4 regions of the Pseudomonas sp. 9Ag genome follow, and region 1 is predicted to be linked to each of the others. Evidence: predicted binding sites of a transcription regulator. Region 1 holds the regulator's gene; each other region holds the start of a gene.
The links. Region 1 encodes sigma-54, which starts transcription at its own class of promoters, with help from an activator protein. Its sites were predicted from a motif close to ANTGGCATNNANNTTGCTNT; they were not measured.
Positions count from the first base shown of each region.

Region 1 (7,336 bases):
GACGGCAAGCTGTACTTTCTTGTCGACGGCAGCGAATTCAAGACGTTCAATACCTTGGACGGCCACGGCATCAAGATGCTGATCAACTCCGGCGTACGCACCGCGATCATCAGCGGCCGCAAGACGCCTGTGGTTGAGCGCCGGGCGCAAAACCTGGGCATTCAGCACCTGTATCAGGGACGTGAAGACAAGCTGGTGGTGCTCGACGAATTGCTCGGCGAACTCGGTCTCGACTACGCTGAAGTCGCCTACCTAGGCGATGACCTGCCTGACCTGCCGGTAATGCGCCGGGTAGGCCTGGGCATGGCCGTCGCCAGTGCCGATGCGTTCGTTCGCCAGCATGCCCACGGCGTGACAGCCGCCCGTGGTGGCGAGGGCGCGGCGCGAGAGTTCTGCGAACTGATCATGCGCGCCCAGGGCAATCTCGATGCGGCTCAGGCCGCTTACCTCTAGAGGCAACCATGCTAAGCAGGCTCCGCTTCCCCGCCACTCTGCTGCTGATCGCACTGCTTCTGGTCGCGATCGGCTACTGGAACGTTCGCCCTGAGAGCTTTATGCAGGAGGCGCCGATAACCCAGGGCATAGAATCGCCCATTGACTTCTACGTCACCAATTCACGCACAGTCCAATACCAGCCGGACGGCAAGCGTAACTATGAGCTGACTGCGGAAAAGGTAGAGCATATCAAGGCCAGCGATGTCAGCTTACTGACCCGCCCGGACCTGCGCTCCTTTCGCGGTTCCGAGCTGCCGTGGCATGTCACCAGTGAACGCGGCGAGGTCGGCCCGCAAGGCAAGGAAGTTGAGTTGATCGATAACGTCAAGGTCGAACGCAACGATGCCAAGGGGCGCCCGACCATCATCACTACCAGCCGGATGACCGTCCTTCCCGAGAAGGATTATGCCGAGACTAGGCAACCCGTTAGAATCGTCGCCGCAAACGGTGTGACGACCGCTACGGGCATGAAAGCGTATCTAGACGAAGGCAGGATGCTCCTGCTATCCAACGTAAGAGGCCAGCATGAGCTGCGTTAAGACCCTCCCCCTCCTGATCGGTTTAGGCATTTTTTTACTTGGCGCGAACGCCCACGCACTTCCCGAGGATCGCAACCAGCCTATCCGTGTTCAGGCCGATACCGCTGAGCTGGACGACCGGCAAGGCGTAGCCGTGTACCGCGGCGACGTGGTCATTAGCCAGGGAACAATGAAGATCACAGGCGACACTGTGACCATCACTCAGAACCAGAATGGCGATGTCGAGGTGTTCACCTCCATCGGCAAACCGGCCTACTACGAACAGAAACCGGCTGCAGACAAGGAGATCGTCAAGGCTTACGGCCTAACGATTCAGTATTTTGCCGCGAACGAACGCATCGTCCTGATCGACCAGGCCAAGGTCGTCCAGGAAGGCAATACCTTCGAAGGCGAGAAGATCGTCTATGACACCCAGCGACAGATCGTCAATGCTGGTCGCGCCACCAATGCCGATGTCACCACACCCCGCCCACGCGTGGACATGGTTATCCAGCCTCGCAAGAAAGAGCCGGCAACGGAGCAGCCCGAGTAATGGCGATTCTCAAGGCCCAGCATTTAGCGAAGAGCTACAAGAGCCGTCAGGTCGTACGTGATGTCAGCCTGTCGATCGAAAGCGGACAGATCGTCGGACTGCTGGGGCCTAACGGCGCCGGCAAAACCACTTGCTTCTACATGATCGTTGGATTGGTCAAAGCCGATCAGGGCCGTATACTGATCGACGACCAAGATGTGACGCACCTCCCCATGCATGGCCGTGCACGCGCGGGCATTGGTTACCTACCGCAGGAAGCATCGATCTTTCGCAAGCTTTCGGTCTCTGACAACATCATGGCCATCCTGGAGACGCGCAAGGACCTTGACCGCAACGGTCGCCAACAGGCCCTGGAAGGTCTGCTGCAGGAATTTCACATCCATCACATCCGCGACAGTCTCGGCATGAGCCTATCGGGTGGCGAACGGCGCCGCGTTGAAATTGCCCGCGCCCTGGCCACGGCGCCCAAGTTCATCCTGCTCGATGAACCCTTTGCCGGCGTTGATCCGATTTCGGTCGGCGACATCAAGCAGATCATCCATCATCTCAAGGCCAAGGGCATCGGCGTCCTAATCACCGATCACAACGTCCGCGAAACTCTGGATATCTGTGAAACCGCCTATATCGTGAATGACGGCCAGTTGATCGCCGAGGGCGATGCAGAGACCATCCTCGCCAACCAACTGGTGAAGGAAGTCTATCTGGGGCACGAATTCCGACTTTGATAGCGGTTTTTTCTGCTCTACGCAGCTACAGGGCTAGGCAAAGGCTTCGTTGCCAGGCATATAATTTGCTTACATCGGCGCGCGGCGCCAGCGAAATCGGAACAGGCGCGGTTGCGCCGGCAAACAAGGTTCGAAGTCCTCTGCCATGAAACCATCGCTAGTCCTGAAGATGGGCCAGCAGCTGACGATGACACCGCAGCTGCAACAAGCCATACGATTGCTCCAGCTATCCACACTCGATCTTCAGCAGGAGATTCAGGAGGCGCTGGATTCCAACCCCATGCTCGAGCGCGAAGAAGACGGAGAAGATTTCGATAACTCCGACCCGATGGCCGAGTCGATCGAAAAGAAAAGCGAAAGCCCGACAACCGACTCGCCCGAGCACAACGAGCCCGATAATCATTACGAGGAGCCCATCAACACGGTGGAGAACCTCGAGGACGGCGATTGGGGCGATCGTATCCCTAACGAGCTTCCAGTCGACACCGCCTGGGAAGACATCTACCAAACCAGCGCCAGCAGCCTGCCGAGCAACGACGATGATGAATGGGATTTCACTACCCGCACATCATCAGGGGAAAGCCTGCAAAGCCACTTGCTCTGGCAGCTCAACCTCGCACCGATGAGCGACACCGACCGTCTCATAGCAGCCACCCTGATCGACTGCATCAACCCCCAGGGTTATCTCGACGAGACGCTCGAGGAAGTCCTCGAGTCGTTTGACCCGGAACTTGAAATCGAACTCGATGAGGTCGAAGTGGTGCTGCGCCGCATCCAGCAGTTCGAGCCCGCTGGCATCGGCGCGCGCGACTTGCGCGAATGCCTGCTGCTGCAGCTTCGCCAGCTCCCCGAGCGTACCGAGTGGCTAAGCGAAGCGGTGCGCTTGGTCAGCGATCACCTGGATACTCTTGGCGCGCGCGACTACAGCCTGCTGATGCGTCGCATGAAGCTCAAAGAAGACGAGCTGCGCCAGATCATCGACTTGATCCAGACCCTCAACCCGCGCCCAGGCTCGCAGATCGAAGCAGGCGAGCCTGAGTATGTCGTGCCTGACGTAATCGTGCGCAAGCACAATGGCCGCTGGTTGGTCGAACTGAATCAGGAGGCGATGCCGCGCCTGCGGGTGAACGCTCAGTATGCCGGGTTCGTCAAACGTGCCGACTCGAGCGCCGACAACACCTTCATGCGCAACCAGCTTCAAGAAGCCCGCTGGTTCATCAAAAGCCTGCTCAGCCGCAACGAAACGCTGATGAAAGTGGCCACCCAGATCGTCGAACACCAGCGTGGCTTTTTCGAACATGGCGACGAAGCCATGAAACCACTGGTGTTGCACGATATCGCCGAAGCGGTGGGCATGCATGAGTCGACGATCTCACGGGTCACCACGCAGAAGTTCATGCACACGCCCCGCGGTATCTACGAACTCAAATACTTCTTCTCGAGCCATGTGAGCACTGCTGAAGGTGGCGAGTGCTCGTCCACCGCCATTCGCGCAATCATCAAGAAACTGGTGGCCGCGGAAAACCAGAAAAAGCCATTGAGCGACAGCAAGATCGCTGGTCTACTGGAGGCACAAGGGATTCAAGTTGCGCGCCGCACCGTAGCCAAGTACCGCGAGTCACTCGGGATCGCCCCCTCAAGCGAGCGCAAGCGGTTGATGTAGCACCAGGCGACCTGGTGGATTTGTTCCGGCGACGGGTGTTCAGCCCGTCAATTCGCACGTGGCAATAGGAGATGCAGTATGCAAGTCAACATCACTGGCCTTCACCTTGAAATCACTGAAGCCCTGCGTGACTACGTCGAGGAGAAATTCGAGCGGATAGAACGCCATTTCGACCGCATCATTGCCGTACAAGTCATCCTTCAAGTCGAAAAACTCAGGCAAAAGGCCGAGGCCACGCTGCACGTAGCGGGGCGAGAGGTCGTTGCCAATGCCGAGCATGAGGATATGTACGCAGCAATCGACTTGCTTGCCGACAAACTCGATCGGCAATTGATCAAACATAAAGAAAAGCAGCTCGACCACCATCAGGGCGCCCTGGCTCGCTGACCCATCATGATCCGTATTGAAAACATACTGACCCCCGGACGCGCCCTGGTTGGCGTTCCGGGCGGCAGCAAAAAGCGCGTTCTGGAACAGATTGCCAAGGTTCTCGGCGCGGACCTGCCCGATATAGACAGCCAAGCGATTTTCGAAAGCTTCATCGCCCGGGAAAAACTTGGCTCTACCGGCTTCGGCAACGGCATCGCAATACCGCACTGCCGTATGCCTGGCTGCACATCACCGCTCAGTGCAGTGTTGAAGCTCGATACACCGGTGGACTTCGACGCCATCGACGGCGCGCCTGTCGACCTCTTGTTTGTATTGTTGGTGCCGGAGGCAGCCACCGACGAACATCTCGAGCTGCTTCGTCAGATTGCAAGCATGCTGGATCGCGAAGAAGTTCGTGACCGGCTGCGCCGGGCCACGTCGGGTCATGAGCTATACCAGGCCGTGGTCGACATCCAGAACGGTCACTAGGGCGCAGCAACCCTCCATCGCCCATCGCTGAGTGAGGAAAAAGACGTGCCCCCTATCTGCCTGCACACAACCTGCTGCGGCTACGCGCAGCAATCTCCTCGTGGCCGAGCTCGGCCTATCGGCGCTGCTCGATGCGCCTGATCATCGTCAGTGGGCGCTCTGGGTCCGGCAAAAGCACTGCCTTGGACGTACTTGAGGACAATGGTTTCTACTGCATCGACAACCTTCCCGCCGGCCTTCTACCAGAGCTGGCGGAAAGGGCCCTGTTGCACACAGAGTTGCTGCAGCCCCAAGTCGCAGTGTCGATCGACGCGCGCAACCTGCCGAGTCAGCTGAAACGTTTCCCCGAGCTGCTCGAGGACGTCCGTGCCCGCTACATCCAATGCGATGTGCTTTATCTAGATGCGGCGGACGATACGCTGCTGAAACGCTTTTCGGAGACGCGTCGGCGGCACCCGCTGACCAATCAGAACCGCTCCCTGGCCGAAGCTATCCGTGACGAAGAATTGCTTCTAGCGCCCATCATCGATCATGCCGACCTGAAGATCGACACCACACACCTGAATCTCTATCAGCTACGAGACACGCTAAAGCTGCGCCTGCTGAACAAGCCTGAACCGGGTACCGCTTTTCTCTTCGAGTCCTTCGGTTTCAAGCGAGGCATGCCTGTCGATGCCGACTTGGTGTTTGATGTGCGCTGTTTGCCTAACCCTTACTGGAAAGCCGATCTGCGCGATTTTTCCGGACTGGACCAGCTCGTGATCGACTATCTCGCCGGGCAGGCGGACGTAGAGGAAATGTTTCAGGACATCCTTGCCTACCTGAGCAAATGGCTTCCGCGCTTCGCTGCCAGCAACCGCGCCTATGTCACTGTCGCCATTGGCTGTACCGGTGGGCACCACCGTTCGGTGTATCTGGCCGAGCGGCTGGGCCAAGCGCTGCGCGAACCTCTGAAGAACGTCCAGGTCCGGCATCGCGACCTGGCTTAGGAACCCACATGCCTTCGTGCGAAGTTACCATCATCAACAAGCTTGGCCTGCATGCCCGAGCGGCAGCGAAGTTCGTCGGAGTTGCCAATCAGTTTCCCTGTGACATTCGGGTCGGTCGCAGCCCTGCAAGCAGGGTGGACGGCAAAAGCATCATGGCAGTCATGATGCTTGCCGCCAGCAAAGGCACCACGCTGCACCTGCACACCCAGGGCGACCAGGAGCACGAAGCGCTTGCAGCGCTGATCGCCTTGATCGAAGACTATTTCGAGGAAGGTGAATAACGCTGCTAGCGCGGCCGCTACTTCGAGCCAGATACCTGCCGGCATCTCCTAGTTATTACCTTGTCGCTCTGCATGCCGCTTGCAGCTAATTGCTACTGCCCCGCCACTTTCATTCGCTCGATCAATACCGACCCGGTGTGAATGCTACTGCGCCGTTCAACATCACAACCCACCGCAACGATCTGGCGGAACATGTCTCGCAGGTTGCCCGCAATGGTGACTTCCTGCACAGGAAACTGGATTTCGCCGTTCTCAACCCAGAAGCCGCCAGCACCACGCGAATAGTCCCCGGTCACCAGATTCAAGCCCTGTCCCATCAGCTCGGTGACCAACAACCCGCGGCCCATACGGCGGATAAGCTCAGCCTGGTCCTCGTTACCCTGGGTAACGAACAGGTTATGCACCCCGCCCGCATTGGCGGTGCTGGGCATGCCCAGCTTGCGGCCTGAATAGGTACCCAGCACATAAGAGACCAGCTGGCCATTTTCGACAAACGGCTTGGCATAGGTCGCCAAGCCATCGCTGTCATATGCCGAGCTGGCCAGACCACGTGGCAGAAGCGGTCGCTCGTCCAGATTGAGCCATTCAGGAAACAATACCTCCCCCAGCGCGCCTTCCAGATAGGACGACTGCCGATAGAGATTGCCTCCAGAAATCGCCGCAAGGAAGTGCCCGAAAACCCCCGTAGCAAGCTCTGCAGAAAACAGCACCGGCACATCGCAGGTCGGTACGGGACGCGCGCCCAAGCGGCGAACGGCACGCTCGGCAGCACGCCGACCAATCGACTCCGCAGAGGCCAAGTCACCTGATACCCGGGAGACATCGTAGTGATAATCCCGCTGCATCTGCCCATCGGACTCGGCAATCATCACGCAGCTAAGGCTGTGACGCGAACTGCAGTAAGCCCCGATGAAGCCATTGCTATTGCCATAACCGCGGCAGCCCTGATGCGTGCTCAGGCTGGTACCGTCGGCATTGAGAATGCGTTTGTCCGTGGCGAAGGCCGACGCCTCGCAGCTGAGCGCGAGTTCGATTGCTTGGTCGGGGGCGATCTGCCAGGGATGATAAAGGTCCAAATCCGGCACATCTTGAGCCATCAGTGCCGGGTCGGCGAGCCCGGCAAATTCGTCGGCCGACGCATGTTTGGCAATCGCCAGCGCCGCAGCCACGGTTTCGCGAACCGCTTCGTCGCCGCTGCCGGTGGTGCTCGCCGACCCTTTGCGCTGGCCGACGTAAAGCGTGATACCGAAGCCC
Region 1 covers NZ_LR733836.1:675,960-683,295, reverse strand. Annotated here, with positions in the region: gene ALTERO38_RS03105 (HAD family hydrolase) at 1-453, shown strand, start outside; gene lptC (LPS export ABC transporter periplasmic protein LptC) at 462-1,034, shown strand; gene lptA (lipopolysaccharide transport periplasmic protein LptA) at 1,021-1,566, shown strand; gene lptB (LPS export ABC transporter ATP-binding protein) at 1,566-2,291, shown strand; gene ALTERO38_RS03085 (RNA polymerase factor sigma-54) at 2,437-3,954, shown strand; gene hpf (ribosome hibernation-promoting factor, HPF/YfiA family) at 4,033-4,341, shown strand; gene ptsN (PTS IIA-like nitrogen regulatory protein PtsN) at 4,348-4,812, shown strand; gene rapZ (RNase adapter RapZ) at 4,944-5,801, shown strand; gene ALTERO38_RS03065 (HPr family phosphocarrier protein) at 5,810-6,082, shown strand; gene pmbA (metalloprotease PmbA) at 6,175-7,336, opposite strand, start outside.

Region 2 (7,336 bases), 3.1 Mb from region 1:
TCGCCGGCGCTTTTTTGGCTCGCTGGTGCTGCTCGGGCTGTTGTTCGGCTCGTTTCTCGGCCACGTCTTTCGCCCGGGCCCGGTTGAGTTGTTGCGTATCGAGCCTGTCGCGAGGGGATTGCAGTTATGGTTCAGCCGCGAGCCGGAGCTCTACAGCCAGGACGTTGATGGAGCGGTCGGGATGCTCTTCCAGTCCAAGGGCAATGCAGATGCCGGGCGCGTGGAAATCGAGGGCGGCAGTGCGGGCTGGCGCGTGCAATCAACCGAGAAGGGGTTGTTACTGCATTTCGTGGCGACCCGACCGCTGATAGCCAGCTGGTCGGGTGAAAAAACCGATGGCGAGTGGCGCTTGCTGATCGAGGTCAAACCGCGCTGAAGCGAACCCGCCTATCCGCCGTTGCCGACTCAGGCCTCGTCTCCCTCGTCCTCGTCAGCGCTGTCCCCGCCCATGCCCAGCTCCTTGATCTTGCGCGTCAGCGTATTTCGGCCCCAGCCCAGCAGCAGGGCCGCATCACGGCGCCGTCCGGCGGTGTGCTTGAGCGCGGTCTCGATCATGATGCGCTCGAATACCGGTACCGCCTCGTCGAGCAGATTCGACTGGCCGCGAGCCAGCGCCAGGTCCGCCCAATGGCGCAGCGCCTGCTCCCAGTTGTTCGACGGCATGGCATCGGCCGGCTGATTGAGCAGCTCCGGGGGCAGGTCATCGACATGCACCTCCCTCCCGGACGCCATTACTGTGATCCAGCGGCAGGTATTTTCCAGTTGGCGAACGTTGCCTGGCCACGGCAGGTTCTGCAGGTATTCCTCGGTTTCCGGCTTGAGCAGCTTGGTCTCGACTGCCAACTCGGTAGCGGCACTGGCGAGGAAGTGTGAAGCCAGCGTCGGGATGTCTTCGCGGCGGTCGGACAGACGGGGAATATGAATGCGAATGACGTTCAGTCGATGGAACAGGTCTTCGCGAAATTTGCCGGCCTGAACCAGGGTTTCCAAGTCCTGGTGGGTTGCGGCAATGATGCGCACGTCAACTTTGACCGGTGTATGGCCGCCGACCCGATAGAACTCGCCGTCAGCCAGTACGCGCAAGAGTCGGGTCTGGGTGTCGGCGGGCATGTCGCCGATTTCGTCGAGGAACAGGGTGCCGCCATCGGCCTGCTCGAAGCGGCCGCGACGCTGGTTGGCGGCGCCGGTGAAGGCGCCTTTTTCGTGACCGAACAGCTCCGACTCCATCAGGTCTTTGGGAATTGCGGCCATGTTCAGGGCGATAAACGGGGAGGCCGAGCGCGGGCTGTGCCGGTGCAGGGCGTGGGCGACCAGTTCTTTACCGGTGCCGGACTCGCCATTGATCAGGACCGTGATGTTGGAGTGCGAGAGGCGACCGATTGCGCGGAACACCTCCTGCATTGCCGGCGCTTCGCCGATGATTTCTGTCGTTTGGCGCTGGTCGGCAGGCGCTTTGAGCCCTTGTTGTTCTTTCGCGTGCTGATTGGCGCGCTTGACCAGAGACACCGCTTCATCGACGTCGAAGGGTTTGGGCAGGTATTCAAACGCACCGCCCTGGTAGGAAGCCACCGCGCTGTCGAGGTCCGAATGCGCGGTCATGATGATCACCGGCAGGCGCGGATAGAGATCACGGATCTGCGCCAGCATGTCGAGACCGCTCACGCCGGGCATGCGGATGTCGGAAATGATCACGTCCGGCTGCTGCCGCGCGAGCTTCGCCAGTACGCCATCGGCACTGTCGAAGCTTTGAGTCGTCATGCCCTCCTGCTGCAGGGCTTTCTCCAAAACCCAACGGATGGAGCGGTCATCGTCGACAATCCAGACAGTTTCGCTGCGGCTCATGCGGTTGGTGCTCCTTGTTCCAGCGGCAGGAAGATCGAGAACGCGGTATGCCCGGGATGGCTTTCGCATTCGATCAGACCCTGGTGCTGACTGATGATGTTCTGGGTAATGGCCAAGCCGAGCCCGGTGCCGTCTGGGCGGCCGCTGACCATTGGGTAGAAGAGGGTGTTCTGCAGCTCGGCAGGGATGCCTGGCCCGTTGTCGATGATTTCGATCCGCGCCACGAGGCGATGGCGAATGTGGCCGATGGTGAATTGGCGCAGCGAACGAGTGCGTAGGGTCAACCGGCCCAGACCCAATTCGGATTGCCCGGCAAGCGCCTGCATGGCGTTGCGCATGATATTGAGCACGGCCTGAATCATCTGTGCGCGGTCCATCAGGACCTCGGGAATGCTTGGGTCGTAGTCGCGCACCAAAATGAGGCTGCCCTGGCACTCGGCTTCTATCAGGCTGGCGACATGCTCGAGAACTTCGTGAATGTTGGTCATCGCCAGCGAGGGGAGCTTGTTCGAACCGAGCATGCGGTCGACCAAGTTTCGCAGGCGGTCAGCCTCTTCGATGATGACCTCGGTGTAGTCCTTGAGGTGCTCCTCGGGCAACTCGCGAGCCAGCAGCTGAGCGGCTCCGCGTATGCCACCGAGCGGATTCTTGATCTCATGGGCGAGGCCGCGAACCAGCATCTTGGTGGTTTCCTGCTTTGACAGCTGGGCCTCTTCCTTGGTGATGCGCAGCAGTCGGTCACGCGGTAGCACTTCCAGCAGCAGCATGGTCTCCTGCTTCGTCAGTACCGGCGTCACCGCGTAGTCCACGGTTAGCGTCTGTCCGCTGGCGGAGGTCAGCGTCGCTTCGCGCTTGGTGAAGGGGTGCGCTTCTTCCACAGCCAGCCGCAACGCAGCCAGGGCCTCGGAGGATTCAGTAAAGAGCTCGCTGATGAATTGTCCGTGACTGCGCTGGCCGCTGACTGCCAGCAGCATCTCGGCAGCCGGGTTCATATATTCCAGGCGCAACCGCGAATTCAGCAAAAGGGTGGCGGTGGTGAGATTCTCGATCAGCAGGCGCTGTAGGGCTTCGTTGATCATGGCAGTCTGCATCCGGGGTGTGAGTCGGGAAATGCAAGAAGCAAACCAATGCGCTCCTCTTCGGCGCGGCACCGCTGGCACTGGCGCTCCAGCGCGGGGCATCGATCGAGAAGGGCTGCGCTAAACCAGATGGCTGAATCAGTGCACCAGTAAGGTGCATAGAGTGGTCACAGAAAGGGCACGAATGGAATATCTTTCTTTTCCTTGGGCTTATCCTTCAGCGGACACTCCGGGCGGACACCGTAGTCCGCCTTCCTGCATGGGTTGACCATTCGGCGTTGCGCAAGAGAGGTGCGCATCATGTGGAACGCGCGTGGCTCGCTGGACTGTACGCGCTCGCCCTGACTGTCGATCACTTCGACCACCAGCTGGTGGCTGCCTCGGTCGATATTCTGCAAAGTCAGAACAGGACTCTCACCGGGTGCGCTTGCGGGCGCACCGTCGAGTAGCAAACGATACTGATGGCCCGGATGAAGGGGTGGCTGACTGGTTACGCTGACTGCCAGCTCGCCGGCGTTGTTGCGGATGGTGGCGTCGGGAGCTGGTAGCAGGATATCGAGCAATATGTAGCTGGGCGCGGTGGCTTTGAGGACCTTAACCGCTTGCTTCGGGGGTGGTAGGGGCTGGGCGGCCATCGTATTCGCAGGTTTGGTCTCTACCTGTTCGACCGCACGACCGTCGGGGCGGTCGGTAAAGACCCGATTGCCTTCGACGTCGATATAGCTGTAGATCGCCGCGCTCGCAGGTAGCGCACACGCCAGTAACAGTCCGACCAGTCCAAGCCGCGAGAGGCGCTTCATCGACGGGCAGGGCTGGAGGTGTGGACGCGCTGCACGGTGAATTGTTCTTCGGCTTGTTGCACGACCTGCCCACCGCTGAGCACCTGGACTTCCAGCAGATGAGTTCCGCGATCCACGTTTACCAGCTGCAGTGCGGTCGTGCTGCTAGGTTCTGCCTGAGGAACGCCATCGAGCAAGAAGCGGATCTGGTGTCCTTGCTTTAGGGGCGGATCGAGCTGGGCGTTGACGACAAAGGTGCCGCTGTTGGCGCGCAACGCCTGCTCATCCGGGATGCCGCCAATCGCGAGGCTGCGATAGGGCTGCTGTTGACCCTCGCTGCTTTGCTCGTTGGCTAGCGGCGGCGGGGCGTCGGGCGTCTTGATGTTCACGGTGTTGGCGGGTGGGAGATCGACAGCGTTTGCCTCGACGCCTTCCGGAGGTTGATTGGTGAAGACGGTGTTGCCCTTGTCGTCAGTGTATTTGTAGATCTGCGCCATGGCGGGAGCCATGAGGACGAGTAGCAGGCTGAACAATGCAATGCGCATGGGAAGCTCCGCGGTAGGGATGACTGGAAGCCTTGCACCGCGCAGGCGGCGAGGCAAGTGCGACCTTTGGGATTTGAGATCGACGCCACTTCGGTCGCTTGTCGCAACGTCGGTATCACTGGCTAGTGACATCGCAGAAACGAAAAAGCCTCCCGAAGGAGGCCTTTTCTGTCACGCGGACTGGCTTAGACGCTGTAGTACAGGTCGTATTCCAGCGGGTGAACGAAGGTACGGACCTTGATTTCTTCCTCGCTCTTCAGCTCGAGGTAGGCGTCGATGAAGTCATCGGAGAACACGCCGCCCTTGGTCAGGAACGCACGGCCCTTGTCGAGTTCTTCCAGGGCTTCCTTCAGGCTGCCGCAAACCTGCGGGATCAGCTTGCCTTCTTCCGGCGGCAGATCGTAGAGGTTCTTGTCAGCGGCATCGCCAGGGTGAATCTTGTTCTGGATGCCGTCCAGGCCAGCCATCAGCAGTGCGGCGAAGCACAGGTAAGGGTTGGCAGCCGGATCCGGGAAGCGCGCTTCGATACGGCGGGCTTTCGGGCTGGAAACGTACGGGATACGGATCGAGGCAGAACGGTTACGAGCCGAGTAGGCCAGCATGACCGGTGCTTCGAAGCCCGGAACCAGGCGCTTGTACGAGTTGGTCGACGGGTTGGTGAAGCCGTTCAGAGCCTTGCCATGCTTGATGATGCCGCCGATGAAGTACAGAGCGGTCTCGGACAGGCCGGCATAGCCTTCACCTGCGAAGGTGTTTTTGCCGTCTTTGGAGATCGACATGTGTACGTGCATGCCCGATCCGTTGTCGCCATACAGCGGCTTCGGCATGAAGGTGGCGGTCTTGCCGTAGACATCAGCCACGTTGTGCACGCAGTACTTCAAGGTTTGAACTTCGTCAGCCTTGTTAACCAGCGTGTTGAACTTGACGCCGATTTCGTTCTGACCAGCGGTCGCCACTTCGTGGTGATGCACTTCGACGACCAGGCCCATCTCTTCCATCGCGTTGCACATGGCAGTACGGATTTCGTGGTCGTGGTCGCACGGCGGAACGGGGAAGTAACCGCCCTTGACGGCTGGCCGATGGCCCTTGTTGCCGCCTTCGACGTCCTGGTCGGTCATCCAGGAACCCTGTTCAGAGTAGATCTTGAACATGGAGCCGGAGATGTCGGACTTGAATTTGACCTGGTCGAAGATGAAGAACTCAGGCTCCGGGCCAACGAATACTGTGTCGCCGATACCGGTGGACTTGAGGAACTCCTCGGCGCGCTTGGCGATGGAGCGCGGGTCGCGGTCGTAGCCCTGCATAGTGCTCGGCTCGACGATGTCGCAGACCAGAATCAGGGTCGGCTCTTCGGTGAACGGATCCAGAACGGCAGTTTCATCGACCGGCATCAGGATCATGTCGGAGGCTTCGATGCCCTTCCAGCCATGGATGGACGAGCCGTCGAACATCTTGCCGTGCTCGAAGAAGTCTTCGTCGTGGGCGTCGCGCGCCGGAACGGTCACGTGATGCTGCTTGCCCTTGGTGTCGGTGAAGCGCAGATCAATCCACTTCACATCGTAATCTTTGATCAGTTGAAGCGACTTCGACATGGTGCTCTCCAAGTGGTGGAAGCGTTGACAGATAAGCTTCCGGAATCTAGGGGGTGAAGCCGAGCGGGCGATACTCCGTCAAGGCGACCTGCCTCACAAGGGAGCAAATTGCATGCCAGTGCTCCGAGATGGTTCCGGTTGGGCTTGCAGCGGCCGTTTGGCGTGCTTGCTGCCATTTGTCGGCGCTGCGCTCCGGTGTTTATGCGCTAAAGTGGTGCGGATGCTTGCGCCAGTGGTCCATTTGGGTGCAAAGCTAGGCTGTCCGATAAAACTGACTAAAGCTTGATCAAATTCCGATATACTCCGCCCCCCTCTTTTCACGCCATGCTGGCGCTGCGCTGTTTTCCATGAAGCTGATCGTCAAGGTTTTCCCCGAAATCACCATCAAGAGCCCGCCGGTACGTAAGGGCTTCATTCGTCAATTGGCGAAGAACATCCGTACCGTGCTGCGCGACCTCGATCCCGAATTGCGGGTGGAAGGGGTGTGGGACAACGTTGAGGTTGAAACCGCGCTCAGCGACGCGAAAACTTTGCAGCAGATGATTGAGCGCCTGCGTTGCACGCCGGGCATCGCGCATTGCCTGGAGGTACATGAGTACCCGCTGGGCGATCTGGACGACATCCTCGCCAAGTGCAAGGCGCACTATGCTGACCGTCTCCCGGGCAAGATCTTCGCCGTGCGCTGCAAGCGAGCTGGAAAGCACCCATTCAGCTCGATGGATGTGGAGCGATATGTTGGCAGCGAGCTTCGCCAACAGTGCGACGCTGCGGGCATCTCGCTCAAAACACCGGAAGTCGAAGTGCGGATGGAAATCCGCGACCAGCGCCTGTTTGTCGTGCATGCGCAGCATGACGGCATTGGCGGCTACCCGCTGGGCGCGTTGGAGCAGACCCTAGTGCTGATGTCCGGCGGTTTCGATTCCACCGTAGCGGCCTATCAGATGATGCGCCGCGGGCTGATGACTCATTTCTGCTTCTTCAATCTGGGTGGCCGCGCCCATGAGCTGGGTGTGATGGAAGTTGCCCACTATTTATGGAAGAAGTACGGCAGTTCGCACCGGGTACTGTTTATCAGTGTGCCCTTCGAGGAAGTCGTCGGTGAGATCCTTGAGAAAGTCGACGATAGCCAAATGGGCGTCGTGCTCAAGCGCATGATGCTGCGGGCGTCGACCCAGATTGCTGAGCGGCTGCACATCGACGCCCTGGTCACTGGCGAGGCCATTTCCCAGGTTTCCAGCCAGACTCTGCCGAACTTGTCGGTGATCGATTCCGCCACCGACATGCTGGTGCTGCGGCCGCTGATCGCCAGCCACAAGCAGGACATCATCGACACCGCCTTCGAGATAGGCACCGCCGAGTTCGCCAAGAACATGCCCGAGTATTGTGGCGTGATTTCGAAGAATCCGACGACCAAGGCCAAGCGCTACCGCATCGAACATGAGGAAAAACAGTTCGACATGGCGGTGCTCGAGCGAGCCATGGCGAACACGCGCCAGGTG
Region 2 covers NZ_LR733836.1:3,777,048-3,784,383, reverse strand. Annotated here, with positions in the region: gene ALTERO38_RS17235 (hypothetical protein) at 1-376, shown strand, start outside; gene ntrC (nitrogen regulation protein NR(I)) at 406-1,842, opposite strand; gene glnL (nitrogen regulation protein NR(II)) at 1,839-2,921, opposite strand; gene ALTERO38_RS17220 (DUF4124 domain-containing protein) at 3,089-3,721, opposite strand; gene ALTERO38_RS17215 (DUF4124 domain-containing protein) at 3,718-4,245, opposite strand; gene glnA (glutamate--ammonia ligase) at 4,431-5,837, opposite strand; gene thiI (tRNA uracil 4-sulfurtransferase ThiI) at 6,185-7,336, shown strand, end outside.
Region 2: glnA (glutamate--ammonia ligase) is a predicted target of sigma-54. The motif match lies at 5,938-5,957, and genes of this name have one in related genera.

Region 3 (7,336 bases), 1.4 Mb from region 1:
GGTGATGTCCTGGGCGGCGCAGTCGCTGGTCAGCGCCAGCTGGCGGACCTCGTCGGCCACCACCGCGAAACCGCGACCGTGCTCGCCGGCTCGCGCCGCTTCGATGGACGCATTCAGGGCGAGCAACTGGGTCTGCTTGGCGACGTTCTGGATGCTCAGGGCGGCTTTGCCGACGGCAGCCGTGTCCTGCAACAGCTGGCCGACCGCGTCCGAGGTGCGCTGCATGCTCTGGCGTACCTCGGTCATGCGGGTGCTGACCGACATCGCGTTGTCGCGGCCGGCCTGGCTTTGCCGGTGGGTGTCGGCAAAGGCTTGCATGGCTTGCTGGCCCAGTGTGCTGACCCGCTCCAGGTTGTGACTCAGCGCCTTGCTGGCGTCGGTCATCGCCAGCACTCGCTCGCCCTGGCCGATGCTGCTGTGCTCGGCGGTTGCGGCCATGCGCTCGAGGGCATCGCTGGCGAACTGCACTTCACTTCGTAAACGCTCGCTGCGCAGCGATTGAGCGCCAAAGGCGGCGACCAGATCCTCACGAGGCTCGTTAAGCCCCTGCTGCTGGCCGAGCACGGCCAGCAAATGCTCACTGTGGCGCTGATGCTCGCGGCGTTTGCGCTGTTGGGCCAGTTGCAGACCTGCGGCGATACAGGCGAGGGCCAGCGACAGCAGTTGCTGCTGCCACAGCCCAGCCATACAGGCCATCGCCCAGGCGGCGAGCAATAGCCAATCCATGTACGACTGCAGGGCCGCGGTGGTGGCTTGCGGTACGGCGTGCGTTGGGCGCGTGGCGTTCAAGGCTCTGTCCATGCTCGTGATCCTTTCTCGAGTAGCATCCTGGTGACTTGTCAGGCCGCAGGCCGCTGCTGGCGCTGGTAGAGGAACTCCAGGACCTGCGCCCGGTAGGCGTGGTACTGGGCGTCGTGGGCCAGGGTCATGCGGTCGCGAGGATGCTTGAGCTCGACGCGCAGAATCTCACCGATGGTTGCAGACGGGCCGTTGGTCATCATCACGATGCGGTCCGAGAGCAACACGGCCTCGTCAACGTCATGGGTGATCATGATCACGGTGTTGCCAAGGTCGGCGTGGATCTCCATCAGCGAGTCCTGCAGATGCGCGCGGGTCAGCGCATCGAGGGCGCCGAAGGGCTCGTCCATCAGCAACACCTTGGGTTGCATGGCCAGCGCGCGGGCGATACCTATGCGCTGTTTCATCCCGCCGGAGATTTCGCTGGGACGTTTGTCGCGAGCGTGGGTCATGTGCACCAGCTCGAGGTTGTGCTCGATCCAGTCACGCATCTCCCGTTTGCTCTTCTGGCCTTTGAAGACTTCCCGCACCGCCAGCTCGACGTTCTCGTAGCAGGAAAGCCAGGGCAGCAGGCTGTGGTTCTGGAACACCACGGCGCGCTCCGGGCCGGGCTCGTTGACCTCACGGCCGTCGAGGATCACGCCGCCAGTGGTGGCCTGATAGAGGCCGGCGACGATGTTGAGCACCGTTGACTTGCCGCAGCCAGAGTGGCCGATCAGCGAAACGAACTCGCCCTTGGCGATGCGCAGGTTGACGTTCTGCAGCGCGCAGTAGAGCCCCTTGTCAGTGGGAAAGCTGATACCGACGCCGGTGAGTTCGAGATGGGCATTGTTCATGTGATTTCCTCAGCGCAGGTCTGCGTTCTTGTCCCAGCTCACGCGGCGCTGGAGCATCAGCATGATGCGATCCAGGGCGAAGCCGATCAGGCCGATGACGACCACTGCGACCATGATCCGGCCGAGCGAGTTGGAGCTGCCGTTCTGGAACTCGTCCCAGATGAATTTGCCGAGGCCGGGGTTCTGCGCCAGCATTTCCGCGGCGATCAGCACCATCCAGCCGGTCGCCAGGGACAGGCGCAGGCCGGTGAAGATCATCGGAATCGCAGCGGGCAGCACGATCCGGTGCACATGGCTGAGCGGTGACAGGCGCAGCACGCGGCTGACGTTTTGCAAATCCTTATCGAGGTTGGCCACGCCCACCGTGGTGTTGATCACCGTCGGCCACAGGCAGCACAGCGCTACGGTCAGCGCCGAGGTGACGAAGGATTTCGCCATCAACGGGTCGTCACTGACGTAGACGGCGCTGACCACCATGGTCACCAGCGGCAGCCAGGCCAGCGGCGACACTGGCTTGAAGATCTGGATCAGCGGATTCACCGCGCTATACACCGTCTTGCTCAACCCGCAGACGATGCCCAGCGGCACGGCAATCAGCGAGGCGATTGCAAAGCCGGTCATCACCGTATAGAGGCTGGTGAAGATCTGCTCGAAAAAAGTCGGCTTGCCGGTGTAAAGGCGAATCTTCACCTCGGCGTCGGGATTGTTGGCCAGTTTGGCCGCATTCCGCTCCTCCTGACGCTGGTAGAACGCCTCGGCTTTTTCCCGCGACTGGATATGCGCATCGACCAGCCCGTTGAACTGCTCGGCTACCTGGCTCGGCCCGGGAAACTGACCGAGGCTGGTCTGGATATTCGAGGCCACCAACTGCCAGAACAGCAGGAAGGCAAAGACGCCCACCAACGGCATGATCACTTGCGGCAGCCAGCGCTTGATGCGGGCCTGACGGCCAGCTCTAAGGGTTTCTTTTATGTTCTGCACGACGGCTGGATTGCTCATCGACATGTCCTCCGAAAGGTGGGAGCCGCGCATGGCTCCCGTAGGCGGAATCAGAGCGTGGTATCGCCTTTCAGGCCGATCGCGAACTGTTCGAGATAGGCGTTAGGCGTGTGGCCGTCATAAGCGATGCCATCAATGGTGTCCGCCAGTGGCTCGCGGAAGCCGTCTTCACCTGCTGGGGGGAAGTCCTCGGCTGTCATCAGCCCGTCTTCGATCAGCGCCGCTGCCGCTTCGCGGTAGATTTCCGGGCGATAGACCTGCTTGGCCATGTCCAGGTACCAGCTGTCCGGCTTGGCCTCGGCGATCTGGCCCCAGCGGCGCATCTGCGTCAGGTACCAGATGGCATCGGAGTAGTAGGGGTAGGTCGCGTTGTAACGGAAGAACACGTTGAAATCCGGCACCTCGCGCTTGTCGCCTTTCTCGAATTCAAAGGTGCCGGTCATGGAGTTGGCGATGACTTTGGCGTCGGCGCCGACATATTCCGGTCGCGAGAGGATTTCCACCGCTTCCTGGCGGTTGGCGTTGTTGTCTTCGTCCAGCCACTTGCCTGCACGGATCAGCGCTTTGACCAGACGCTTGTGCGTTTCGGGATTGGCTTCGGCCCAGTCTTTGGAGACGCCGAAGACCTTTTCCGACATGTTCTTGCGGATCGCGTAGTCGGCCACTACCGGGACGCCGATGCCTTTGAAGACCGCCTGCTGATTCCATGGCTCTCCGACGCTGTAGCCATGGATGGTGCCGGCTTCCATGGTCGAAGGCATCTGCGGCGGTGGCGTAACGGAGAGCAACGCCTGGGCATCGATCTGTCCGCTGATGTCGCCTTTCTTCGGTGCGTAGTAACCGGGGTGAATGCCACCGGCCGCGAGCCAGTAGCGCAATTCGTAATTGTGGGTGGATACCGGGAACACCATGCCCAGGTTGAAGGACTTGCCGCTGGCGTTGAGCTGCTCGATCACCGGCTTGAGTGCGTCGGCCTTGATCGGATGCACCGGCTTGCCGTCTGCCATCGGCACGTTGGGCTTCATCTGCTCCCAGATCGCGTTGGACATGGTGATGGCATTGCCATTGAGGTCCATGGTGAAGGCCGTGATGATGTCGGCCTTGGTACCAAAACCGATGGTCGCGCCGATCGGCTGGCCGGAGAGCATGTGCGCACCGTCCAGCTCGCCATCAATGACGCGGTCTAGCAACACCTTCCAGTTCGCCTGGGCTTCGAGCGTGACGTAGAGCCCTTCGTCCTCGAAGAAGCCTTTCTCATAGGCAATCGCCAGTGGCGCCATGTCGGTGAGCTTGATGAAGCCGAGCTTGAGTTCCTCCTTCTCTGGCTCGGCCGCCCAGGCGGCCATCGGCACCGGTTGCAGCAGGGCAGAGCAGCCAATGCTGGCCACCAGCGTTTTCAACAAAGTACGGCGGGTCTTGCGCATGATCTATCCCTCAATCGCGAAACGAAAAAAAGGCGTAACGGAAGCACCCTCTGCATGAGCAGAGCGAGCACCGTTGACGCCTTTGTCAATTCGTCCCGATCACCGCCGTTGGCGACCTGAAGACGTGGTAACAGAGGGACTGCAAGGGGCTTGCCAATTCTTAATCTGAGAGGCTTTTGTCGATTCAGGTTTTAGGAAAGGCTATCTAATACAACGGCTTAAGCTTTAATCAGCCGCCCAGGTTGGACATGCGTTGAGCCTGCGTGCTTGGCACTCTTGGCTATGGCTCGGTGCAATAGCCGAGCACCCGATTCAATCTTTGGCTCCGTTTTGGTTCGTTTGCATGGAAGAGCTTGGAAATGGTGGGCGCAAGGCGCGCCCGTCATTCAGGCCCGATTGGAGTGGTTGGGAGGCGGCTAGCGCAACGTGCTGTGGTCGGCGGACAACAGCCTCGTTGGGCCTAGCTGAGGGTCGAAAATGATCGGGATCTAAGTCCCGCAAGGTTCACAGCAGGCACCCGTTCGGCTGAGCCCCGCTGGGCCTCGCGCGCCGACATTGCGGATCACTGACCCAGCAGGTCGTTCATCGCAATGATCTGTTCAGCGACCTGGATCAGCTTCTGCTGACGGCTCATGGCCTGGCGGCGCATCAGGGTGTAGGCCTCTTCCTCGTTGCAGCTGCGCATTTTCATCAGCATGCCCTTGGCCAGTTCGACGCGCTTGCGTTCGACCAGTTGCTGGTCGCGTGCGTGGAGCTGCGCGCGGATTGCCTGGTCGCTTTCGAAGCGGGCCATGGCCACGTCGAGAATGGGTTTCAGGCGCTGGGCCTGGATGCCTTCAACGATATAGGCGCTGACGCCGGCGCGGATGGCTTGGCGCATGGCATCGGGGTTGTCGTCGTCGGTGAACATGACGATGGGCCGCGGCTGGTCACGGCTGACCATGACCACCTGCTCCATGACGTCCCGGCCGGGGGAGTCGGTGTCGATCAGCACCACGTCGGGGCGAATCGCTTCGACCCGCTCGGGCAGGTCGATGGTCAAACCGGATTCCTCGATCACCTCGAAGCCGGCTTCGATCAGAGCGGTGCGCAGGCGACCGACCTTGCGCGGGGTGTCGTCGATCAGGAGAACGCGAAGCATGACAGTCTCCCTTCTCAAGGCTTGGGGTGTGGTGCGGTGTCGCCCAAGGCATGCAGCGCGAAGCTGCGCGCGTACCCCGCCGGATCGCTGCCATCCCAGCGACTGCCGTCCATGAGCATAGCGCTGCGCATGGGGGAGTCGGGTACGGCGATATTCAAAGCGCTCGCTGCATCGCGGTAGAGGCTGGTTTGCTGGACGCTTTGCGCCACGGCAAGGTAATCCGGATCTTCACGCAGCAGACCCCAGCGGCGCAGCTGAGTCATGAACCAGAGGCCGTCGGAGTGGTAGGGCATGTTCACTTCGCCGTTGCCGAAGAAACGCAGCGGGTGCTTGTCCAGCCAGGCATGGCCAAGGCCGTCCTCATATTGACCCAGAAAGCGCGATTCGATGGACGCAACGGGCGCATTGACATAGTCGCTGCCGGCAATCAGCTGTGCAGTACTACGGCGATTTTCCTGGCTCTCATCGATGAAGCGGCTGGCCTCGAGGATGGCCATCACCAGCGCGCGGGCGGTGTTGGGGTATTGGTCGACAAATTCGCGCGTGCAGCCGAGCACTTTCTCGGGATGGTCGGCCCAGATCGATTGGCTGGTCGCGATGGTAAAACCCATGTCTTCTTCAATGGCCTGGGCGCCCCAGGGCTCGCCGGCGCAGAAGCCGTCGATGCGTCGCGCCCGTAGATGGGCGACCATCTGCGACGGCGGCACCACCACTGTGCGTACGTCTTTCAGCGGGTGGATGCCGTGGGCGGCCAGCCAGTAGTAGAGCCAGAGCGCATGAGTACCGGTGGGAAATGTCTGAGCAAGCGTGAGTTTTGCACCACTCTGGCGCACGCATTTGCCGAGCGCATCGGGATCGGTCACGCCGGCTGCTTTCAGCTCACTGGAGAGGCTGATGCTCTGTCCGTTTTGCGCCAGCCCCATCAGTACGGCCATGTCCTTACGCGCACTGCCTCCGATCCCCAGATGCACGGCGTATATCAGGCCGTACAGTCCGTGAGCGGCATCCAGTTCGCCTTCCACAAGCTTGTCTCGCACGCTGGACCAAGAGCTCTGCCGTTGCAGGTTGAGTGTGAGGCCGTAGGGCTGCGCAAAGCCCTGGGTGGCGGCGACGATCAGCGATGCAGCATCGGTCAGCGCCATGAAACCAAGGTTCACGACGTGCTTTTCTGGCGCGTCGCTGCCGGCGACCCAGGCTTTGGCGTCAGGGCGGAGCGAAGGGGAGAGATCGGTCATGCTGAAGAAAACCTTTGCCATGCGAAGCGCGCACCGTCCGGGAGGGAACCGGTGCGAAGCGGGATGTCTGGTTCAGGTTTAGCAAGCCACATGCCAAGGACGGTGCAAGACGCCTCTAACTGGTGCACGAGCTCGCAGCAAAAGACGGGACAGCTGATCGCGACCGGGCCGGGAAGTCCGTCAGCTCAGCGCGGATACAGCGGTGGCAGGGCGCTGGCTTCCCGTTCGGCATCGCCGGCCTGACCTGCGGGCAGGTTCTGAATGGCCTGCCACAAGGCTTCGCCTTGCCAGCGCTGACCGGTCTCGCTGTACAGGGCACCATTAAGCCCATCGAGGGCATCGGACAGCGGCTCGAAACGGGCCGCCATATCGGCCAGCGTTTCAGGCTGCTGACGCGCCCAGGCATCGAGCGCGTGGCGGGTGGCCTGGGTGTCATTGGCCAAGCAGGCGCGTTTCAGATCATCGAGCAGGCTGCGCGGAGTCGGGCCGGTCGGCACTGTGCGGATCACCGCTGGCTGCCTGCGCGCATGCAGCCACAAGCCAAAGCCGAGCAGGGTCGTCAATGCCAGCAATGCGCTGCTCAGCTGCCAGGGCCATAGCCGTCTCGCCTCTCGCTGTTCCGGCATGTCCGCCGTCTCGATGGCGGGCTGTTGCAGGTCCGGGTTGTCGGCGACCTGCAGGTTGCGACCAGGCAGCGTGCTGCGCTCCAGGCGATCTTCCAGGGTGTTCCACCAGACCACTTCCACGGGCGAGAGTTGGAACTCTCCAGTGCGCGTCGCGACCAGGGCTTCGCGCTGTTCGCGACTGCCGCTGACACCGTTGGCCGTGACTTCGTTGTTCAGGGTCGGCTGGTCGGGGTAGCTGCGCAGTCCCGGAAGCTTGGTTGAGGCGATTGGAGGCAGC
Region 3 covers NZ_LR733836.1:2,039,751-2,047,086, reverse strand. Annotated here, with positions in the region: gene ALTERO38_RS21775 (methyl-accepting chemotaxis protein) at 1-225, opposite strand, end outside; gene ALTERO38_RS08965 (ABC transporter ATP-binding protein) at 840-1,634, opposite strand; gene ALTERO38_RS08960 (ABC transporter permease) at 1,644-2,633, opposite strand; gene ALTERO38_RS08955 (CmpA/NrtA family ABC transporter substrate-binding protein) at 2,684-4,057, opposite strand; gene ALTERO38_RS08950 (ANTAR domain-containing response regulator) at 4,620-5,198, opposite strand; gene ALTERO38_RS08945 (CmpA/NrtA family ABC transporter substrate-binding protein) at 5,213-6,433, opposite strand; gene ALTERO38_RS08940 (BatD family protein) at 6,619-7,336, opposite strand, start outside.
Region 3: ALTERO38_RS08955 (CmpA/NrtA family ABC transporter substrate-binding protein) is a predicted target of sigma-54. The motif match lies at 4,196-4,215, and genes of this name have one in related genera.

Region 4 (7,336 bases), 1.5 Mb from region 1:
ATCACATTGAGCCTGGTCAGCTGCTGATGATCGTGGTGTGCCTGGGACTGATCTATCTGGCGATTCGCAAGGGGTTCGAGCCCTTGCTGCTAATCCCTATCGGATTTGGAGGGGTGCTAGCCAATATTCCCGTCGCCAACATGGCCGAGGGGGCAGGGATCCTCCATCTTTTCTACGAAGTTGGTTTGCCGACCAGTGTGTTCCCGCTATTGATCTTCATGGGCGTCGGTGCGATGACCGACTTCGGGCCAATGCTGGCGAATCCGAAGACGTTGCTTCTTGGCGCAGCGGCGCAGTTCGGTATTTTCGCCACCTTGCTTGGCGCTTTGTCGCTGGCCGCAATGGGGGTTCCGGGCATGGAGTTCACCCTGCGCGAGGCTGCTTCGATTGCAATTATCGGCGGTGCAGACGGCCCGACCTCGATTTTCGTAACGGCAAAGCTCGCGCCGCATCTGCTGGGGCCCATCGCTGTCGCAGCCTACTCTTACATGGCGCTGGTGCCGTTGATTCAGCCGCCCATCATGCGTGCACTGACGACGAAGGAGGAGCGCGCCATTGTCATGACGCAGCTGCGCCATGTCGGTCAGACAGAAAAGATCGTCTTTCCGCTCATGCTTGCTCTTATGGTTGGTTTGCTATTGCCGGATGCCGCGCCGCTGGTGGGGATGTTCGCGTTCGGTAACCTGTTGCGCGAATGTGGGGTCGTGGATCGTCTGGCCGACACTTCACGTAATGCGCTGATCAACATCGTGACCATTGCGCTGGGGCTAACTGTCGGCTCCAAGCTGTCCGCCGAAGCCTTCCTGCAGATGAAGACCCTTGGGATCCTACTGCTTGGTATGGTTGCCTTCTGTGGCGGTACGGCGGCGGGTGTGCTTATGGCGAAGGTTATGAATATCTTCAGCACAAACAAGATCAATCCGCTGATTGGATCGGCAGGTGTGTCGGCGGTGCCAATGGCGGCGCGAGTGTCGAATAAGGTGGGGCTAGAGGCGAACCCGCAGAACTTCTTGCTCATGCATGCCATGGGGCCGAACGTAGCGGGGGTCATTGGCTCAGCGGTCGCCGCGGGAATTCTGCTCAGCTTTGTTGGCTAGCGCTTCGGTTGATGTGTGGCTACGGGCAGCGAGAACTGGAGGATGCCTGCGCTGAAAGCGCAGGCATCTTGCGTTTTCATGTCCCGCATAAGCCCAAAGTATTGCCTAGCTGGGCAGTAAGATTTTGCCAAAAGCAATTGCCCTGACTGCTGTCAGGGCAATTACGCTGCTCATTAGTACTGAGCGGATCAATCTTCTTCTTTTGCAGCTTCGGCATCTTGCGCTATGAGTGCGATCAAGGCGTTTTGCTGGCGGTGGGCCAGTTGGCGAAAACGCTGAAGCAACTCGCGCTCATGCAGCGTTAGCTCTGGGCTGTCCAGCCGCATTGCTGAATCATCGTCAAGCGCACCTTCCTGCAGAAGGCTTTGCTCCAGCCGCGCAATGATCTCCGAATTCATGCTGCGATGATGGTTTCGCGCAACCTCTGCAATACGCTCTCGCATGCCGTCTGGGAGGCGAACCACGAATTTGTCAGCCGTGCGGCTGGAGTAAACTGCCTGCTTCATTGGGCGCATATTAAACCGGATAGTCAGGTGGGCGATGGTGGCTTATTGCCGTTCTAGTCACCGGTCTGACACCAAACAGCACATGCTGTTCCACGACCTGCGAAAAAGTTGCCGGACAACTTAATGACGCCAATTATACGGCGTACAAAAAAGGAGTAAAGCCGATTGTGGTGGCTAATGGCCTTTATGTGATCCAGCGCTTGTCTCGCCCGCATAATCGACCGCTAGCGAAGCACTGGATCGAACTTGATGCGTCGGCCTACCAATAGCGTAATCGCAAACAGCACTGCGAAGACCGCCGAACCGGTTGTGACGAGCGTATCCCAGAAGTTCGGAAGCGTAGAGCCGATACTAAGGGCACCGCACAGCACGCCGAGCACAAAGAATAGATATCCATAAATCGACACTTTTAATCTCCTATAGAACCGCGTGCAGCAATCTACGTTTAAAAGACCCAGCGTTGTGCTTGAGTAGGTTTGATCAGCGCATTGCCGCTGATGGTGCTTGCAGGCACCGAAAGTCTTGGAGTGGTCGCCTGGGAGGTTTTCGACAGCGTCTGCATTGGCTCCGCATCTGGGAAGTTCTCGAGCAGCGGGATCGCGGCAGCGGCCAAGACGGCAGTGCTGAGTAGGTAGGCTGGGCGTAGCATTGGCGTTTCCTTCGCTTAACGTTCATGTAATTAAGCACCTCCCATGCCAATGGCTTTCGGAAATAAAACCGTTGTAAATCAAATACATGCCGGTGAATATCGAAGATGCGCAATGCGTTTTGCAAGATTAGTTGAGTCAAGGTCATGCAAATTGCAAGGCGGGCGATGTGCTGCTTCAGTTCGGTGTGCATGTAGTTGTCTGATGCATCATGGGCGAGCATGACAAATGCGCCAAGGCTCGCTAACATGCTGCCGCCCGCGTGTCCCAGTAGCTCAATTGGATAGAGCATCCCCCTCCTAAGGGGAAGGTTGTGAGTTCGAACCTCGCCTGGGACGCCACATATCAGAGCGTTTTGTCCGTCGAAGCTTCTGGCAATTTCTGCAGCCTTTGCTTTGTCTGTCTCGCTGCTTGTCGCTGTCTTGAATGACACTATTCCCGCCTTCCTCATTCCAAACTATGCCCGTATGCGCCTGGCTGGCGCTGAATGCCAATCCGCCGGCTGCTCGAAAGGAAACTGCGCGGCCCTAGGGGTTCGTCGCAGCGGCGAATTAATACGTTGCTGACAAGTAGCGGGAGCTGCAAGGGATAGCCCCCATCACAGGCGCCGCCGATAGCTTCGTACGCTGTTTCAGCGGCTGGTCTGGTGGCAATGATGCAGTCCGTAGCGGACAGCTCAGCCGTTGTTGCGCAGCGTGGATATTCAGCGATCACGTCCAGCCAGCAGTGCAACTGTGACGCCTGCCTTTGCGGTCGCGGTGTGATCTAGCAGAGAAGTCTGCGCCCGAGGTCTGCTGAGCGGATCTCAAGCGCTATGGGGTTGTCGCCGTGGGAGGGGTCGCTTGCTTGGAAAGCGTCGACTTATTGTGTGCTCGAAGTGGCTAACCGTCATAGTTAACCTCGAGCTGACGAGTCGGCCCACTGGCTGGGGATCTGGCTGTGCTGGATCCGGTAACGAAGGCCGGCTGCAGCTTCGATAAGAACTATAGCCTGTGGGCTCGGCAGTATCAGCTAAATCGGTCGGTGACCTGGTCGCGTCGGGCTTCGCGCTGTAGTTGATAGACGAATCGTTCGACCTGCCGTTGCGTCAGGCCACTGATGCGGTAAAAGCGCATTCCGCAGAATGTCAGATCAAGTTTCTCGTCGAACACCACGTGCCTTAGCTCGGCTGCAGTTGTCACAACGCCAAACGGCAACTCCAAACGGAGCTGATCATACACCTGCCCTGACTGGAGGTTTGTTTGCAGGTTACCTGGAAAGCTCAACTTGCAACCCGTAGCTGACATGTCCAGCACCTTGCCGGCGAGATGCTTCTTGACCATCTTGCCGCTCAGTTCGGCAGCGATGCTCTGCCCGCTCAATGTGGCGCGATAGGCGTTCCGCCGCTGGTGGTAGAGAATCTCGTCGGGCAGAGGGATCCAATAGCAGCGCGCATCGTCCAGTTCGCCGATATGTGCTGGGTGTGGATTGTTCCAGGCAATCCGCACGCCTTCATAAAAGCCTTCGATTTGGAAAGCTTCTCCTGATCCCATCAGCCGCTCGCCATCACTAGGTATCAGCTCGTCTAATGCTAGCCAGCCCTTTTCACGATTTATCTCAACCAGGTAGGTTTGATACCGCAGCGTGCGCTCGGCAAAGCGAAGCTGCAGAGGGATATGGTTGTCCAGCAGGGGGCGTAGATTCGCCTGGACTTCGACTGGAGTCTTGAGTATCTGAGGAGGCTGAGGGCCTTCACCCTCAGCGAAAGGACTAGACACTTGGCATTGCTCTCCGGCATGTAACGACGTCAGCCGCATGATAGCACTATGATGTCATTGTGCTGCGGATGGTTCAGGCCTGGCTGAGCGGGCGATGATGAGTGCTTTTAGCGGCGCTTCCGCGCCGATCGTATAGATCCGGGGTCGTGGTGGTGCCCTGCAATACCTGCAACATTGTGCCAACGGCGCTCTGGTTGGCGCGGATAAGTTTGCCGTTGCGTTCATTGGCTTTGCGGCAGTCTTCGAGAATGCCCTCCAGTTGTTCCGCCTGGACAAGGATCTCATCGCCTATTGCCGAGCCTGCGGCAAGCTTCGCCAAGCCATTCCGGTCGGAGCTTAGCTGCGCCTTAGCCAATGCCTGGCTGCGTAGGGTGCCGTGTTGGCCCAGAAGTGCTAGCAGTGCCTGCTTTTGCGTGAGCAGCTGCTCCAGTCCAGCTAGATTGCGCTCTGCAAGCGTCTGGTATTCTGCATCGGTGAGCTCGAGTAGTGTTCGGGCGGTGCCGATATCGTCAGTCAGCTGCTGGAGCAATTCGGTATCTAGCATAGTGGCCTCTGTTGCACTCACGCCTGCTCGCCTTGGTGCCCGGCTCAGCGCTGGCTTTCGAATGACAGCAGCTTCGATGCTACTCGCTGGCTGTCGACTTGATAGCTGCCATCGGCGATTGCTTGTTTGATCTGGGCGACACGCTCCTGATCAACAGCGGGCTGCTGACTCAGCTTTTCGGTTGTCTGCTGAAGACGCTGGGCTTCGGGGCTCAGCTGAACGCTTTCTCCCGACACGGAGCTGTTACCGGTGGTCTTCACTTCTTCAGCAGGAGCCTGCTGCGCGGTTGGTCGCTCTGTGTTCTGGACGCTGTTGTTCCGCGCATTGCTTGAAGAATTGACGGCGCTGTTAGGCCGGTTGAAATCGATAACCATGATCGAAACCTCGAATAAGTCAGGACGCTTGCCTGCTTTTCGGCAAATCCTCATGAAACTTTAGTCTTTTTTCATGCTAAGACCTGACGCCGCAGCGCCTCGTCCTCACATCGCCACTTCAACCTGCCCGGGGCCAGTGACGCGAGCTTTGATAGTTCGTCCGGATCGTTGGTTTTTGACTCGGATCTGACTGCCAAGTGCGCCATTGGAAAGGGCCTCACCTGGCATTCTTACATTTATCGTAGAGTTTTTCGCGCTGATTACCACCTGATCACCCTTTCGGACTATTTCAGCCGCGGATAAGTAAGTTGGTGGTAATACCTGATCGGGTAGGGCGCTGCGGGTGATTTTATTTCCCAGCACTTGATCGAACGATGTCAGATAGCCCTGGGTCAACAAGCCGACGTCGCGCTCGGCAAGGGCGACATCAGCGAGCTCGACGATGCTTTCACGGGCTAAGGGCCGTCTGGCTACGATCACTTCGCGGAACAAATGTACCTGAGCGGGGACGAAAACGGACCAGGGTGATGTGCCTTCGCAGCTAACCCGCACGGTAGTGCGACCAACGGGTTGTGCCGGGCTTTCGAGTCTGGTCGTCAATGCTTGATCGCAAGCCGCCAGGCGCAGGCGCGGGTCAAGCCTGTTCAGTTCAATTTCATGGCGTGCTTTGATTTGGCTACTTTGTAAATAGTCAGTGACTTCACGCTCAAGAAAAGCGCGGGTCGCGTCGATAAGCTGTTCGGGGCGCGTGAAGCTCGCTGAAACAGCCAGCTGGTTCAGCAGGCATAAAGTTGCCAACAGGCCCAGTTGGCAAAGCGCCTTGCATGGATGCCGGAAAAAAGTCGTCTGTCTGTTCATGGCTTGCTCGAAGCAAGGGGCGTGCCGTTTGCCGGTAATTAATGGCTGAGGCAGGCAAGGCGGGTCAGCAACTCCGTTGTCAAATCAGGGCACTGCGCGCCAGATTGTCTGAGCTACAGATGTCTGCCTACCCATCTCACATACAAGAGGAAACTGGCATGGCCGGTGTATTGGATTCGGTTAACCAGCGTACCCAGCTAGTGGGGCAGAACCGTTTGGAGCTGCTGTTGTTCAGACTGGACGACAAGCAGCTCTATGGCATCAACGTATTCAAGGTCAAAGAGGTGCTGCAGTGCCCGCGGCTTACGGTCATGCCTCGGTCGAGCCCTGTTGTAAGAGGGGTAGCGAACATTCGGGGAAGTACGCTTTCCATCCTTGATCTATCCGCTGCCACTGGCAAACCCGTATTACAGGACTTGCCAAACAGCTTTGCCATCATCGTTGAGTACAACACGAAGGTGCTCGGTTTCCTTGTCCGCTCAGTGGAGCGGATAGTCAACATGAATTGGGAAGATATCCTTCCCCCGCCTAAAGGCGTGGGGCACGACCATTATTTGACTGCAGTGACCCATGTGGATCAGCAGATGGTCGAGATTATCGACGTTGAAAAAGTGCTAGCCGAAGTTGCGCCAGTGTCAGAGGTGCTCTCTGTCAGCATTGCAGATGAGGCGACCAGTAATAAGGCGTCCACCAGTCGAGTGTTGATTGTTGACGACTCGTCTGTCGCGAGAAAGCAGATCATGCGTTGTCTACAGAATCTGGGGATCGAAGTCGTTGCGCACAACGACGGAAGGCAGGCGCTGACCTATTTGCGAAAGCTGGTGGCGGAAGGTAAGAAGCCGTCTGACGAATTCGTGATGATGATTTCCGATATCGAAATGCCAGAAATGGATGGCTATACACTGACGACCGAAGTGCGTCAGGATCCCGCGATGCGCGATATGCACATTCTCCTGCATACTTCGCTTTCCGGGGTGTTCAACCAGAGTATGGTCAAGCGGGTCGGTGCGGACGATTTTCTTGCCAAGTTTCAGGCGGATGATCTGGCCAATCGGGTCATAGAGCGGATCCGGACAACGGATAAGAAATGAGGCCTCGTCCTCTCAATTCGACTGGTGGGCAGTATTAGTGTCTGTTGATCCCGATTTCGATCAGTTTCGCGTCTTTCTCGAGAAGACATGCGGCATCCTACTGGGTAGCAACAAGCAGTACCTGGTGTCGAGCCGGTTAAACAAGCTGATGGAGCAGCAGGGCCTAAAGAGCCTCGGTGACTTGGTCAGGAAGATCCAGGCTCAGCCGCGAAGCGGCCTGCGCGAGCAGGTCGTGGATGCGATGACGACCAATGAAACGCTCTGGTTTCGGGATACCTATCCGTTCGAGGTGCTGCGGAGCCGGGTTCTGCCTGAGCTGTTGAAAGGCTCCCCGGGTCAGCGCTTGCGTATCTGGTCTGCCGCTTGTTCGTCGGGGCAGGAGCCTTACTCGCTTTCGATGACCATCGATGAGTACGAACGCAGCAGCCCTAGCCAGCCGAAAACGACCATACAGATAGTGGC
Region 4 covers NZ_LR733836.1:2,127,635-2,134,970, reverse strand. Annotated here, with positions in the region: gene ALTERO38_RS09360 (sodium ion-translocating decarboxylase subunit beta) at 1-1,097, shown strand, start outside; gene ALTERO38_RS09355 (Arc family DNA-binding protein) at 1,286-1,612, opposite strand; gene ALTERO38_RS09350 (PA3371 family protein) at 1,828-2,010, opposite strand; gene ALTERO38_RS09345 (hypothetical protein) at 2,049-2,252, opposite strand; tRNA gene ALTERO38_RS09340 (tRNA-Arg) at 2,515-2,591, shown strand; gene ALTERO38_RS09335 (flagellar brake protein) at 3,258-4,007, opposite strand; gene ALTERO38_RS09330 (flagella synthesis protein FlgN) at 4,081-4,551, opposite strand; gene flgM (flagellar biosynthesis anti-sigma factor FlgM) at 4,596-4,925, opposite strand; gene flgA (flagellar basal body P-ring formation chaperone FlgA) at 5,031-5,783, opposite strand; gene ALTERO38_RS09315 (chemotaxis protein CheV) at 5,942-6,874, shown strand; gene cheR (protein-glutamate O-methyltransferase CheR) at 6,912-7,336, shown strand, end outside.
Region 4: flgA (flagellar basal body P-ring formation chaperone FlgA) is a predicted target of sigma-54. The motif match lies at 5,793-5,812, and genes of this name have one in related genera.